DNA from 3 places in the Nioella aestuarii genome. Region 1 is predicted to be linked to each of the others. Evidence: riboswitches for the same ligand, from Rfam matches in the RefSeq annotation. Region 1 holds a riboswitch; each other region holds the start of a gene.
The links. Region 1 has a riboswitch for cobalamin ahead of ACROHD_RS19945 (CbtB domain-containing protein). Riboswitches for the same ligand answer to the same signal wherever they lie in the genome.

Region 1 (4,817 bases):
CGTAGTCGGTATTTGCCATGACGTCCGCGCGCGTGACCACGCCGGGGCAGCCAAGCTTCTCTGCCGTGCGACAGGCGAGGTCATAGACCATCTGTTCCTGCTTTGGCTGCGGTGCCCGGGTGCCGATGCCAAGAACGGGAATCCCTGCGTTGATCGCCTTCATGCCCGTGACCAGCCCCGCCTGAGTTCCCGAGGATCCCGTCGCGTGCACCACCCGGTCGATGACCAGCCCGCGGTCATTGGCCTGGCCCACCAATTCGAAGGCGCAGTTCACATAGCCAAGCGCGCCGGTCGGGTTCGACCCGCCGCCGGGAATGACATAGACGGTTTTGCCCTTTGCGCGTTCGGCCTCGGCGGCTTTTTCCATTTCGGCGGGCATGTCGGTGCCGCTGGGAAATTTCTCTGTCGTTGCGCCGTGCAGATGGTCGAGCAGCACATTGCCATTGGCGTTGTAGTTCTCGTTATTGTAGCCGGTGCGGTCTTCCAGAAGGATGTGACAACCCATGCCGAGCTTGGCGGCGAAGGCTGCGGTCTGGCGGCCATGATTGGTCTGTGTAGCGCCCTGGGTCATCACCATATCGGCGCCCATCTCGACGGCCTCGGCCATCAGAAACTCCAGCTTGCGGGTTTTGTTGCCGCCGGTGCTCATCCCCGTGCAGTCGTCGCGCTTGATCCAAATCTCACAGCCCAGTTCCTTGGACAGGCGCGGCATGGGCTCCAGCGGCGTGGGCAGGTGCGCGAGGTGTAGGCGGGGGAAACGGGCGAGATGCATGGGCGGCTCCGATACAGGGGTTCGAAGCGGAGCCTAACGCTGTCTCCGACGTGGCGTCCAGAGCGATCTGAGGCGCGTAAGGGGTTTGTTTCGCTTAGGTTTCGCGTAACTTAAGGTTGGTTTCCAGAGCTCTTAACTTGCGCGGGGCAAGGCCTTTGCAAAGGCCTTTCAACGGCCTTGCAAGGCCGTTCTCGCGCTCCGCTCAAACGATGGGTCTTCGGCGCAGAAGGTATATGTCCATGATCCAGCCATGGGTGGTTCGGGCTTCAGAACGTGCGGTGACAATCGCATCTGAAATGTCAGCAACGGGGCCGGACAGGGATATCTCATTCTCCATCCCGGCATAGCCCGTCCACCAGATATGCAGCCCTTCAGAGGCTAGGCCGCGAAAGCTCAATTCACCATCCAGCATCACCACGGCGGTATCCGTTCCTTCCGGAAAGCCGTTGTCGCGGATCTGACGGCCAGTGGTGACCACAACAGGCCCATTGATCTCGTTGAGCGGAATGGCGTGGGCTGCGGTCAGCGCCTGGATCGAGGTGATGCCGGGGATCATGCGTGTTTCAAGCGGCAGCAATCGGGCTACTCTTTCCGCGATCCGAAGCGTGGAATCATATAGTGACGGATCGCCCCAGACGAGGAAGGCCACGCGGGTCCCCTGACCCAGATGCGCGCGAATGTTTTCCGCCCAGATTTCCGCTATCGCGTCGTGCCAGGCGTCCACGCGCGCGCGGTAATCGGCAATCGATGGATCGCGCTTGGGCAGGGCGAATTCCACCACGTTCGTTGCCGGGTTGGTCAGCAAATCGGCGCAGATCTGGCGACGCAGGCCCGCGAGGTCATCCTTGTCAGCCCCTTTCGTGGGGATCAGGATCAGGTCGGCCGCGTTGATTGCGTCAATCGCCTGAAGCGTCAGATGACGCGGGTTGCCGGTGCCGATGCCGATAAGGTCAAGCGCGATCATGGGGGCCTCATGAAAATGCCCCCCGGGGGTAGCGGAGGGCATAGGGGTTGTCCAGCGGATCAGGCCGCGTCCGGTTCCGGGGCCGCAAAGCGGGCGGTTAACCATCCGAGCAGAGCCCAGACAGCCAGCGCGACACCCAGAACCCGGGCCGAGAACTCGGCGGCCAGTTCGGGTGGAGCATAGCCGAAATACTCGTCCAGAACCGGGGCACCTATGGCATGGGGCAGGGCAACCAGCGTGGCCCCTGCAATCACGGTCAGCACACCACGGCTATAGGCGATCAGGGCCAGCCCGCCAGCGGTCGCCACGACCGTGCCCAACCACCAGTACTGGCGCAGGGTGATATCCGCGCCGATGGCACCGGGCAGTTCCGGGGCCAGGCCCATTGCCGGGGCCAGCTGGAACGTCGCAAAGCCTGCGATGCCCCACAGGACACCCTCTTGCGGCGTGATCGTGCGGCCAAAGAGGCCCGCCACATGATACCCCGCCACAAGCACAAGCCCGTAGCCCGCATAGATGAGCCCGGTGAACAGAACGGTCAGCAGGTTGCGGGTAAGGGCAGAGCCTTCAGCCGCTTCGCCATGACCGCTGTGATCATCGTGCCCCGCTTCTGTGCCATGAGCCATCGGTTCCCCGAAATGGACAAGTTCGCCGGATTCATAAAGTTCAGCGTGCAGGATGATCTCCTGCACGAACGCGAAATGCAGCACGGCTGCAAACAGCCCTGCTGCAAAGCCGGCGATCAGCCCGCCGGCCAGCATACGCATCATCATGGGATGTAACGTGCCGCTGCCTTAGTGGCAGGGGAAGCCCGTTGCATGGCGCATGTCATGGGCGGCGTCGTGCAGCACAGCGGATTGCGCGTGACCTGCAAGGAACAGGACGCCCGCGCCCAGAAGCGCGACGAACAGGATGCTGAGGACCTTGGACTGCGTGGCGGAGCCGGTGGCAATCAGTTGCGACATTTTCTTTTCTCCTTGCCGTCACACCCGACGGCATTTCTGGTTTCACTTCGCGTGGCCGGTCTCCTGACTCACGGGTCACAGCCGAGCCTTTCCCCTTCCCACCGGCGCCACAGTGCCCCGGCAGTGGGTTAACGAAAGGCCGCTCGCCGCTCACAGTCGCGGGGGCGGTCGGGGCTTTGGGCGCCGCAACTTGGTCCGCCCTTTCCCCGTTCCCGTTTCAGCCCCGATGCTTTGCACCATTGGGACACCACATCATCACTATGCCGTTTGGGGACTTGCCGGGTCAATGCGCAAAACACGCCTGCTTGCGCATGAAAACGACCTCGGCGGGAAAAACTACGCCTTAGCCAGGAATGCGGGCAATGGCCTTGAGCCGCAGATCCCCGATCACGCGGGCATCCGCGAAATTGCCGTCAACCGAGTCGGCGTAAAGCGGCAGGAATGCCAGGATCAGAGGCAGGTCCGCCTCGGTCAGATCTCCAAAGAGATAGGCGGTTTTTCCCGGTGCGCGTACAGACAGGGTTGAGGGGCGCGGGCAGCCTGACATGCAGTCCACGGTATTGACCTTCGCAGTGGGCTCAGCAGGCAGAGCCGCGTGCAGCCGGTCTGCAAAACCCGATGCGCCAAGCACACAGGTGGTGCAGACGGTCAGCGTGATCTCAGACATCGCCATCAGCCAGCGGACCGTAAAGGATGAGGCCCGGCAGCTTGCTGTCGGATGTCATCAGCGTGGCCGCCAGCTCTGTCACCGTCGACCGGGTCAGTCGCTGATCCTCGGTTGAGACGCTTTCGGCAAACAGCGCGGGCGTGTCGGCGGGCAGGCCCTTGGCGACTAGCTGTTCCACCAGCGCCGCAAAGGTGCGCTTGCCCATATAAACCACGGTGGTCGCCCCGGGATCCGCAAGGGCCGCAAGGTCCAGCCCTTCGGGCAGCGCCCCGGTCACGTCATGGCCGGTCACGAACTGCACCCGGCGCGCCGTCAGTCGGCGCGTCAGCGGAATGCCCGCGGCGGCAGCTGCGGCAGAAGCAGAGGTGACGCCGGGAATGATTTCGTAGGGGATGCCTTCGGCACGCAGCGCGGTGATTTCTTCCTCAAGCCGTCCGAATATGCCGGAATCGCCGGATTTCAGCCGCACGATCCGTTGCCCGGTCTTGGCATAGTCGACCAGAAGGCGACTTACGTGATCCTGTTTGGGCGAGGGGCGACCAGCACGTTTCCCCACCCCGACCAGGTCTGCATCCTGCCGCGCATGGGTCAGGATGGGGCCTGAGCTGAGATCGTCGAACAGCACGGCATCGGCGCGGTTCAACCGGTCCACGGCCTTTAGTGTCAGCAACTCGGGGTCGCCCGGGCCAGAGGAAACGAAACTGACGAAGCCGGTCATGTTACCGCGTGGCCTCCGCGATCAGGTGGAAGAAGGTGCCGGTGGCGTGGCCCCGGCGAGACCCGGTCTCGGGCACTGCTGCGCCGCCCGCGTCGACCACCTCTGCCAGCGGTGCATCTGGCTGGTCAAGAATGGTAGAATAATGGAACTCATGGCCCCGCAGGCGCGCACCCGCCGCGTGGCCGGGCATGGCGGCTTGAAGTGTCGCCAACCGATAGCCCAGATGCATCTTGCGCTTCTCATACGAGGTCACGAGGCCTAGGAGGCCCGCCATTTCGTGATGCGTGCCCTCCTTGTCCACAAGTGCGCTGCCCATGGCCATGTAGCCACCGCATTCGCCGTGCACCGGACGGGTTTCTGCGAAGGATCGCAGGCCGGCGCGGAAATGCGTTGCGGCTGCCAATTGCCCCGCATGTAGCTCCGGATACCCGCCGGGCAGCCAGCAAATATCGGCGCTCTCATCGGGGGCTTCGTCATTCAACGGCGAGAAGGGCAGAATTTCGGCCCCCGCCCGCCGCCAGCCATCAAGCTGATGCGGATAGACGAAAGAAAACGCTCCATCGCGCGCCAAGGCGATGCGCTGGCCGGGCGGCGCAATTGAAGCGGTGTGACCGGTCATCGTCGTTTCAGCCGCGATCTCCAACATCCGGTCCAGGTTCACGTTCTCAGCCACGAACCGCGCCGCCGTGTCCAGAATGCGCGGCATCTCTGCCTGTTCGCCTGCCTGCACG
Region 2 (4,817 bases), on a different contig from region 1:
CCTTACATCGTCGTGCTGACCCATCCGACCACCGGTGGGGTCACGGCCTCCTATGCCATGCTCGGTGATGTTCAGATCGCTGAGCCCAATGCGCTTATCTGCTTCGCCGGTCCCCGCGTCATTGAACAGACCATCCGCGAAACGCTGCCCGAAGGCTTCCAGCGGTCCGAATACCTGCTGGATCACGGTATGCTGGACCGCGTGACTCATCGCAAGAACATGAAGGATGAGCTTGTGACCATCCTGCGCATGTTGACCGGCCAGCCCCCGGCCGTGAAGGGCGACCTTCCCGCACCGGAACCCGAAGCGCAGGCCGAAAGCGACGCACAGGTGCCCGCAGCACCGACTCAAGAGGCTGCCGACAAGAATGGCTGAGGCCCGTTCCGACATCCTCCTTGACCGGATGATGTCGCTGCACCCGAAAATCATCGACCTGACGCTGGACCGAATGCACCGGCTTCTGGCCGCGCTCGGCCATCCCGAGGCGAAGTTGCCCCCTGTCATCCATGTCGCAGGCACCAATGGCAAAGGGTCCACCCTCGCCATGCTGCGCGCAGGGATCGAGGCCGCCGGTCAAGCCGCCCATGTCTATACCTCGCCGCATCTTGCGCGGTTTCACGAGCGTATCCGGCTGGCGGGGGATCTGATCGACGAAGACCTTCTCAGCGACATTCTCGACGAATGCCTCGCCGCCAACGGCCCCGATTCTATCACCTATTTCGAAATCACGACCGCCGCCGCGCTGCTGGCCTTCACCCGGGTGCACGCTGACTGGACCTTGCTGGAAACCGGTCTTGGCGGGCGGCTCGATGCCACGAACGTGGTGGACCAACCCCGACTGACGATCATTACGCCGGTCGATCTTGACCATCAGCAATACCTTGGTGAGACGATTGCCGAGATCGCAGGTGAAAAGGCCGGGATCATAAAACGCGGCGTACCCTGCGTCGTCGGCCCGCAGCCGGATGAGGCGCTGGAAGTGATCGAAGCCCGCGCCGCTCGCCATGGCGCACCGCTGTTGGTCCATGGCCAGCACTGGCATGTGTGGGAAGAACGTGGGCGGCTGGTGTTCCAGGACGAAACCGGGCTTCTCGATTTGCCTCTGCCCAATCTTGTCGGGGCCCATCAGGTGATGAACGCTGGCGCGGTCCTCGCAACCCTTCGCCACCTTGGCTTCGATGAAGCCATTTGCGAAGCCGCCGTGACCCGGGCCGAATGGCCCGCCCGGATGCAGCGCCTGAAGACCGGCCCACTTGTGGATATGGCAAATGCCGCCGGGTCCGAGCTCTGGCTCGATGGCGGCCACAACCCCGCCGCCGCGCTGGCCATCGTCGAATCGCTTTCACGCCTGCCGGCGAAACCCACGCATCTCATTTGCGGAATGCTGAACACCAAGGATGTCGGCGGCTTCATGCGCCCGCTGGCCGGGGTGGCGGGCGGCCTTCATGCGGTATCCATCCCCGGTCAGGCCGCGACGCTCTCTGCCGAAGACACCGTCGCCAAGGCCCGCGCCGCCGGGCTGCGCGCGGCAACCGCCGAAGACGTGCAATCCGCCCTCTCGGCGATCCTTGCAGAGTCTCCCGGCACCCGCGTGCTCATCTGCGGCTCCCTCTACCTCGCGGGCGTGATCCTTCAGACGAACGGCTGACTACCCCTTCTTCTTGGCTCCAATACTCCCGCCGGAAGCATCCCGCCCCCTCAAGTGGATCAGACAGCTGTTACAGCAAACCGCCTTCACCGATATCCCGTGGCAACGCGGCTCTTTGAGGCCTCCGGCGCAAGCCGGGGGTTGAGAAGGGCCGCTCACGGGTCGACGACGCAGTCGGCGAAACCAGCTTTTGTCTGAGCAGGGGGTGTTCAGGGGGAGTACGCATGGCGCACGCGCGGCACCCCATGCTTTCCCCCCATTGACCGCGCGCGCCATCCTGCGCAATGTGACCCCGATGGTTCCCTGCGGCCCAGAGCCAAAGGGATGAAAAGGGAATGCGGTGCGGGGTCTCCCCAATGCCGCAACTGCCCCCGCAACTGTAAGCGGAAAGCGCCCCCATCCGCGCCACTGGTTCAAGGACGAGCCGGGAAGGCCGGGGACCGCAATGACCCGCGAGTCAGGAGACCTGCCATCATCGTAGAAACCTGAAGGCGGGGTGTCCTTCGTGGGGGTTTTCGGCCCTCCCGACCCGTCTGATCCCCAGCGCGGAGGGCGCGATGATCATGACCGAAAACGGCTATACCTATAGCTGCACCACCTGCCCGAAAACTGGCCAGCCCTGCGCCGTCGGACTAACGCTCGCGCGGCAGTTTTCTGCAGCACTGAGCGCCGGGGATCGGGCTTTGTCAGACGACTTCGAGATGTCCGGCCATGGCAGGTTGCATGGCGATTGCGGGCAAGGCTGCGGTGTTGTGTATAGTCTCTGTAAAAGGGGGTTTCGTGTCTTTTGCGGGGTTCCCGAGGATACGGACCCAGACGATCTCAACCAGTTTGCTACGGCGTTCTTCACCGATGGTCCCATAGGCAACGGCCCGTTTCCCAGGGCCATGATTGTCGGGCATCGCGTCGATCGCCCGGCACAGCGCCCATCCCAGATCTGAGCCTCAGGCCAGCGCACCACCCCGCTCGGGCCCTAACAGCGCGGCCACGACAAGGATCACCCCCGATACCGTGGCGATCATTCCCGCCGCGCTGACAGAATCCTGCGCACCCAGCCAAAGCGGGCCATAACCTGCCAACACATAGCCAAGCACGGCTGACAATGTGGCGAAAACCACGCTCCACCCCACCTGCGCACCCAAGCGATTGGTCATCAGCCGGGCAGCGGCAGGTGGGCAAATGAACATAGCGATCACGATGATCGACCCAACCGCATCAAACGCTGCCACCGCCGCCAGCGCCGAAACCCCGACAAGCGCCATCCCGATCACGTTCGTGGGCATCCCCATGACACGCGCAAAGCCTTCATCGAACGTGGAAATCTTCAATGGCCGCCAGAAAAGCCAAACAAAGAAGACCACAGCGATCAGCGTCAGAGAAATGCGGATCAGCTCTGGCGGCAACCCGGCCAGAGCCACGGGATCAAGCAGCGATTCCCAGCCATAGGCATCCAGCCAGATCAGGCTTTCCAGATTTCCCATCAACGCGTGTTCCACATCCAGATGCACGCTGGACGTATCGGACCGCTCCAACAACAACACACCCCCGGCAAACATGGTTGTAAAGACCACGCCCATGGCCGCGCCGGGCTCGATCCCACCGAGGCGCCGTATGGACTCGATCAGCAGCACGGCCAGAAGTGCCGCAGCAGCGGCTCCGATCATCATGGGCCAGGTCGCAACGGTACCGGTGATCAGAAAGGCCACCACGATTCCCGGCAGCACCACATGGGATATCGCATCCCCAATCAGCGCCTGCCGTCTGAGAACAAGGAAGTTGCCGGGCAGCGCACAGGCAATTGCGGCAAAGGTACCGATCAGGATCGGTGTCAGGCTGAGGGGGACGAACTCTGATCCGCTCATGCCGGAACCTCCTGCGGGGCGGCCAGATGCGTGTCTATTTCGGCCAGTTGGTCTTGTGTCACGACGGTATCAATCGGGCGAATCCCATCATAGAGCGCGGCTGCCGCCTCTTGATCGGGCATGGCGCGCAGGATCTCCCACCGTTTTTCATCGAGAAGCGCCTTTGAGGCCCGCGCACGTCCCGCATCCGTTGCCACCCCATCAGCCCGCGACAGGCCCGCACGGTGCAGCAGCCGGATCGTATATCGTTCATAAATTGGTTGCCCCTGAGCCAATGCCAACAGCCCCTGCCGCACATGCACGCGGCGCTGAAACGCGACATGGCGCAGTATCGCGGCCAGCACACCCCGGTTGGGGGCAAGGAACAATGACAACGCGAAGACGGCAAATCCGGTCAGCACGATGATCGGGCCGGTAGGCAAGGCCGGGGCCGAGGCCGATATCGCAGCGCCGACAAAGCCCGAAACTCCACCTATGATCCCGGACAATAGCCAGACCCGTTCCGTTCGATCTGTCCAGAACCTCGCGGTCACCGGCGGGATGATCAATAGGGCTACGATCAGGATCAGACCAACAACTTTCAGCCCAACGACCGTCACCGCCATGACCAGCCCCATCGTGGCCAGATCGACCTGCCGGATGTTCAACCCGCGCGCGGCGGCGTAGTCCTGATCGAAAGCCACCATGATCATGGGCCGCCGCAAGATCAGCGTCAGGATCAGTGTCAGCGCGCCACCGGCAGCAATCAGCATGGCATCAGACCGCAGCATTCCGGCGGTAGATCCAAGCAACAGCCCGTCCAGCCCCGCCTGACGACCGGATTCCATCGTCTGGATCACCGTCAGCAGGACCACTCCCAACCCAAAGAACACCGATAGAACCGCCCCGATGGCACTGTCTTCAGCAAGCCTCGTGCGGCGTGTAAGCCACTGAACCGCCAGCAATCCCAAGGCGGCGGTCACGGCTGATCCTGCCAACAGCCCCGCAAGGTTCCGACCATCCCCACCGAGTGCTACCATCACGATGAAGGCCAGCCCAACACCGGGCAGGGTTGCGTGACTTATGGCGTCGGAGACAAGCGACCGGCGACGCAGGAACAGGAAGGTGCCCGTCACCCCAGCAGCGAAACCCAGAAGAGTTGCGCCAATGGCAACAAGCGTGGCGTTGTAGCCAAGCTGAAGCGTCAGAGCCTGCCACAGCATGTTCTACCCCGCGACCGGAATGCCCGCGACCTGGGCCGTAGCCAAGCGACCGCCATAGGCGGATTGCAGATTGGTCTGGGTAAAGGCGTCCTCGACCGAACCTTC
Region 3 (4,817 bases), on a different contig from region 1:
TTGCACCACCGCTGAAAACACGCTCTACCGGATCGCGGCAGGATCGCGCAGACTGCCCAAAACGTAGACCAGGATGGAGAGCTGATGTGCCCGGAAAACGATTACTGACAGAGTTCGGACAGGGCACCAGCCTGCGCCGCCAGGACTATACCGAGGCCGCGATCCGGGCCGTGAAAGACGCGCTTTGGCACAACTCGATCAACCTGGCCGAGCTGTTTGGGCGCGACAAATCCGACATGCAGATCGAGGTGGACATTGGCGTGGCAGAGCCCGATCAGGTGGATGTGGACGCCGTTGGCGCGGTGTTCCCCTACGGTCAGGTGTCGGTGACGGCTGTCAAGGGCGGGCTGGATATTCCGCGCTCCGACGGCAAGGCCCCCACGGTGATCGCGGTCGCAGCGCTGTCGGTCTCTTTCGAAATGGAGGGAGCGTGATGGCTGAGCAGCGGTTTATCATCGAGATGGGCATGGGCAATGACCAGTACGGGCAGGACTACACCAAGGCCGCCGCGCGTGCGATTGAAGACGCGATCCGACACAGTTCCATTCCGATGTTCGACGCTCTTGAGCTGGACCACTCCCAGATGCGGGTTCAGGTGACAGTCGGCGTTCAAGACCCCGAACAGGTCGATTGTACGGCTCTCCTCAAGCGATTGCCGCGCGGACGGGTCGAGGTCAGGGCGGTTAATGGCGGGCTCAACGTGACCAATCCGGACAATGGCAATGTCACAGTGCTTGCAAGCGCGGCGGTAGAGGCGTTCCTGGACCCTGCTCTGGTTTCCGGGCGTTAGGTGGCGAGTATGACCAAGGCGCTGATGATCCAGGGGGCGGGGTCGAATGTGGGCAAGTCTCTGCTTGTGGCGGGGCTGTGCCGGGCGGCGCGTCTGCGCGGGCTGTCGGTCGCGCCGTTCAAGCCGCAGAACATGTCCAACAACGCCGCCGTAACCGTTGACGGGGGCGAGATCGGGCGGGCGCAGGCGTTGCAGGCAATGGCCTGCGGGCTCGATCCGGTCGTGGACATGAACCCGGTTCTGCTGAAGCCCGAAACCGATGTGGGCGCTCAGGTTGTCGTGCAGGGCAAGCGGCTGACCACGGTGAAGGCACGGGACTACGCGGCCCTGAAACCGCAGCTGATGACGCCGGTTCTGGACAGCTTCAATCGCCTGAAGGCACGGCACGATCTGGTGATCGTGGAGGGCGCGGGCAGCCCGGCAGAGGTAAACCTGCGCGCGGGTGATATCGCCAATATGGGCTTTGCCGCCGCTGCGAATGTGCCGGTGGTACTGGCCGGGGATATCGACCGAGGCGGCGTGATTGCCCAGATGGTCGGAACACAGGCCGTTCTCGATCCGGGTGACGAGGCGCTGATCAAGGGTTTCCTGATCAACAAGTTCCGCGGCGATGTGCGGTTGTTCGACGACGGCTATGCGCTGATAGAGGCGCGCACGGGCTGGCGCGGCTATGGGGTGCTACCCTTCTTCTCAGAGGCCTCAAAATTGCCCGCCGAGGATGCCCTCGACCTGCCCAAGGGCGGCTTTGGCGAGGGGCTGAAGGTGGCTTGCCTCGCGCTCAGCCGGATCGCGAATTTCGACGATCTCGACCCTCTGGCACAAGAACCGGGCGTGTCGCTGACCATGGTTCGGGCGGGCGAGGTTATCCCTGCCGAGACCGATTTGGTGATTATCCCCGGCAGCAAGTCCACACGCGGCGACATGGCCTTTTTGCGTGCGCAAGGTTGGGACGTGGACCTGTTGGCACATTGGCGCCGGGGTGGGCACATTCTGGGGATCTGCGGTGGATACCAGATGCTGGGTCGCGTCGTTCACGATCCTGACGGGATCGAGGGCGCGGCCGGCTCCACAGAAGGTCTCGGGCTTTTGGACGTCGAAACCATCATGACCGGAGACAAGAGCCTGACCCGTGTCGATGCCACCCATGAAGCCACCGGAGCAGGGATGAAGGGCTATGAGATCCATATCGGACGGACGGATGGACCAGACCGCGCGCGCCCCTTCGCACGGGTGAGCGGCAACGCCGAGGGAGCGCGATCCGCAGATGCGCGCGTTCAGGGCAGCTACCTGCACGGAATGTTCGTGGAAGACGGGTTCCGGCGCGCTTTTCTGGACGGGTTCGGGGTGACTGCCGGGCCATTGTCTTACGGACGGGTGGTAGAGGACACGCTCGATGCACTGGCGGCGCATATGGAGCAACATCTGGATCTGGACGGGCTGCTGGCGCTTGCGCATTGACACGGCATAGGGTGCGGTCTCTCTGGCTGCACTCTGCAGGCAATGTCGCTATGGCGCCGCCAGAAAGACGGCGGGGGCAGTGCCCCCACATGCGCGCCCGGAACGGGCGCGCCGGTCGACGCGCGAAGCGCAGTCAAACAGTTCTTAGAATTCCACGCCCTTTTGCCCTTTGATCCCGGACCGGAACGGATGCTTGACCAGCGTCATTTCAGTCACCAGATCAGCGATCTCGATCAGCTCTTCCTTGGCGTTCCGACCGGTCAGCACCACATGCGTCATCGGTGGTTTCTCTTCGCTGAGAAAGCGCACGACCTCGGCGATATCCAGATAGTCATAGCGCAGCGCGATATTGATCTCATCGAGCAGCACCATCTTGATGTCTAGGTCGCGGATCAGCTCTTTCGCCTTTTCCCAACCCTTCGCGGCCATGGCGATATCGCGGCTTTTGTCCTGGGTTTCCCAGGTGAATCCCTCGCCCATGGCGTGAAACTGGCAAAGGTCCGAGAAATTGCCTTCCAGAATCCGCCGCTCGCCGGTGTCCCAAGCGCCCTTGATGAACTGAACCACGGCGCAGGGCATTTCATGGGCGATGCAGCGCAGAATCATCCCGAACCCTGAGGAGGATTTCCCCTTGCCAGGCCCGGTGTGGACGATGATCAGACCCTTCTCGCCCTCTTTCGTGGCCATGATCTTATCGCGTGCGGCTTTTTTCTTGGCCATCTTCTGGGCGTGGCGGTCTTCATCCGAAAGCGGCGTATCGGCCATTTCTTCATCCTTCGCTTGACATCGGGGCGGCTCATGCCGCAGGTGCGGAACTGCTGGTTCCTGTTCCTAGAACAGGCGAAGAGGGAATGCGACAGGCTTTGCGACCTTGCTGGGTTCATTGCCGAAGCGCAGCCGCCCCCGCGACCGTGACCGGAGAAGGCCCTGGAACCACTGGCAACCATGCCGGGAAGGACCAGACGCCGCCGGGGCCGCCCGTGCCCCGATATCCGCAAGCCGGGAGACCTGCCAGCGACAAGAGTAACGGGCGGCCGGGGTGCGTCGCGCCGGCCATTGCGGGCTGATTGTCCAGGCTGGTTCCCCCTATCGTCCCAAAACAGATGAGGCCGCGCATGGGCGAGGTAACAGTCACGGTCTGCACGACCTGCCGCAAGACGGTGGATGGTGAACGTGTTCCAGAGGAACCGCGCCCCGGCCACCGCCTGCACGAGGCACTAAAATCCGCCGACCTGCCCGAAGGTGTGCGCCTGCGCGGGAATGAATGCCTGTCCGCCTGTTCCAACGGCTGCTCTCTGGCGATCACAGGCGGGCCAGATCGCTGGACCTATATCTATGGCCGTCTCGATCCCGAAGATCACCTCGACCAGATCCTCGCGGGTATTCGCGCTTATGCCGCCACCACCGATGGTCTTGTGCCCTGGCGCGAACGGCCCGAGGTCTTCCGCAAACAATCCATCGCCCGCATCCCCCCGCTCTCGGCTCCAGACAGCAAGGACTGATCCATGCAATCGCTTTCCAAAATCCCCGTTACCGTCATCACCGGCTTTCTCGGTGCGGGCAAAACCACGCTGATCCGTCATCTGATGACAAATAATCAGGGCAAGCGACTGGCCGTTCTGGTCAATGAATTCGGCACCGCAGGAGTGGATGGCGATATTCTCAAGACCTGCGCGGATGAAAACTGCCCGGCGGAAAACATCGTGGAACTGGCCAATGGCTGCATCTGCTGCACCGTGGCCGACGATTTCATCCCAACGATTGAGACGCTGATGGCGCTGCCCGAAACGCCCGACCATATCCTGATCGAAACCAGCGGATTGGCCCTGCCCAAGCCGCTGCTGAAAGCCTTCGACTGGCCCGCGATCCGGTCGCGCATCACCGTTGATGGCGTCATCGCACTGGCCGATGCCGAGGCCGTGGCCGCAGGCCGCTTCGCGCCGGATGTGGATGCCGTTCAGGCACAGCGAGAAGCCGATGACAGCCTCGACCACGACACGCCGCTTGGCGAGGTTTTCGAGGATCAGATTTCCTGCGCCGACATCATCCTGCTGTCCAAGGCAGACCTTGCGGGCGACGAGGGGCTGGCCAAGGCCCGCGCGGTGATCGAAGCCGAGATGCCGCGCCCTGTTTCGATCCTGCCAATGACCGAGGGCGTCATCGACCCGCGCGTCGTGCTGGGGCTGGAAGCGGCGGCCGAGGACGATCTCGATGCCCGCCCCAGCCACCATGACGGCGCGGATGACCATGAACATGACGATTTTGACAGCGTGGTGATCGAGCTGGACGAGGTAGAAGACGTGAAAGCGCTGGAGGCCGCAGTCGTGCGGCTGGCGCGGGAACAGAACGCGCTGCGTGTGAAAGGGTATATCGCCGTGAAGGGCAAACCGATGCGACTGCTGGTTCAGGCCGTGGGCGAACGCCTGCGCACCCAGTTCGACCGTCCGTGGGGCGATATGCCCCGCCGGTCGCAACTGGTGGTGATCGGTGAGCATGACCACGTAGACCCCGCCGCCATCCGCGCCGTGCTGGAGGGGTAGGCCGGGCCGATGCATGTCGTCTTCCGCGA

Region 2: another riboswitch for cobalamin. It lies ahead of ACROHD_RS09135 (hypothetical protein); the one in region 1 lies ahead of ACROHD_RS19945 (CbtB domain-containing protein).
Region 3: another riboswitch for cobalamin. It lies ahead of ACROHD_RS03860 (DUF1636 family protein); the one in region 1 lies ahead of ACROHD_RS19945 (CbtB domain-containing protein).

What each region holds. Positions count from the first base shown of each region.
Region 1 is NZ_JBPBBA010000060.1:2,421-7,237, forward strand. Features, by position in the region: gene cuyA (D-cysteate sulfo-lyase) at 1-772, opposite strand, end outside; gene cobF (precorrin-6A synthase (deacetylating)) at 975-1,736, opposite strand; gene ACROHD_RS19940 (CbtA family protein) at 1,796-2,509, opposite strand; gene ACROHD_RS19945 (CbtB domain-containing protein) at 2,531-2,701, opposite strand; cobalamin riboswitch at 2,738-2,964, opposite strand; gene ACROHD_RS19950 (DUF1636 family protein) at 3,045-3,368, opposite strand; gene cobA (uroporphyrinogen-III C-methyltransferase) at 3,361-4,086, opposite strand; gene ACROHD_RS19960 (cobyrinic acid a,c-diamide synthase CobB) at 4,088-4,817, opposite strand, start outside.
Region 2 is NZ_JBPBBA010000012.1:11,813-16,629, reverse strand. Features, by position in the region: gene accD (acetyl-CoA carboxylase, carboxyltransferase subunit beta) at 1-375, shown strand, start outside; gene ACROHD_RS09140 (bifunctional folylpolyglutamate synthase/dihydrofolate synthase) at 368-1,648, shown strand; cobalamin riboswitch at 1,928-2,136, shown strand; gene ACROHD_RS09135 (hypothetical protein) at 2,206-2,589, shown strand; gene ACROHD_RS09130 (metal ABC transporter permease) at 2,593-3,510, opposite strand; gene ACROHD_RS09125 (metal ABC transporter permease) at 3,507-4,712, opposite strand; gene ACROHD_RS09120 (metal ABC transporter ATP-binding protein) at 4,716-4,817, opposite strand, start outside.
Region 3 is NZ_JBPBBA010000004.1:2,928-7,744, reverse strand. Features, by position in the region: gene ACROHD_RS03880 (Lin0512 family protein) at 87-434, shown strand; gene ACROHD_RS03875 (Lin0512 family protein) at 434-790, shown strand; gene ACROHD_RS03870 (cobyric acid synthase) at 800-2,248, shown strand; gene cobO (cob(I)yrinic acid a,c-diamide adenosyltransferase) at 2,393-3,013, opposite strand; cobalamin riboswitch at 3,051-3,278, shown strand; gene ACROHD_RS03860 (DUF1636 family protein) at 3,364-3,750, shown strand; gene cobW (cobalamin biosynthesis protein CobW) at 3,754-4,788, shown strand; partial or broken gene cobN (cobaltochelatase subunit CobN) at 4,798-4,817, shown strand, end outside.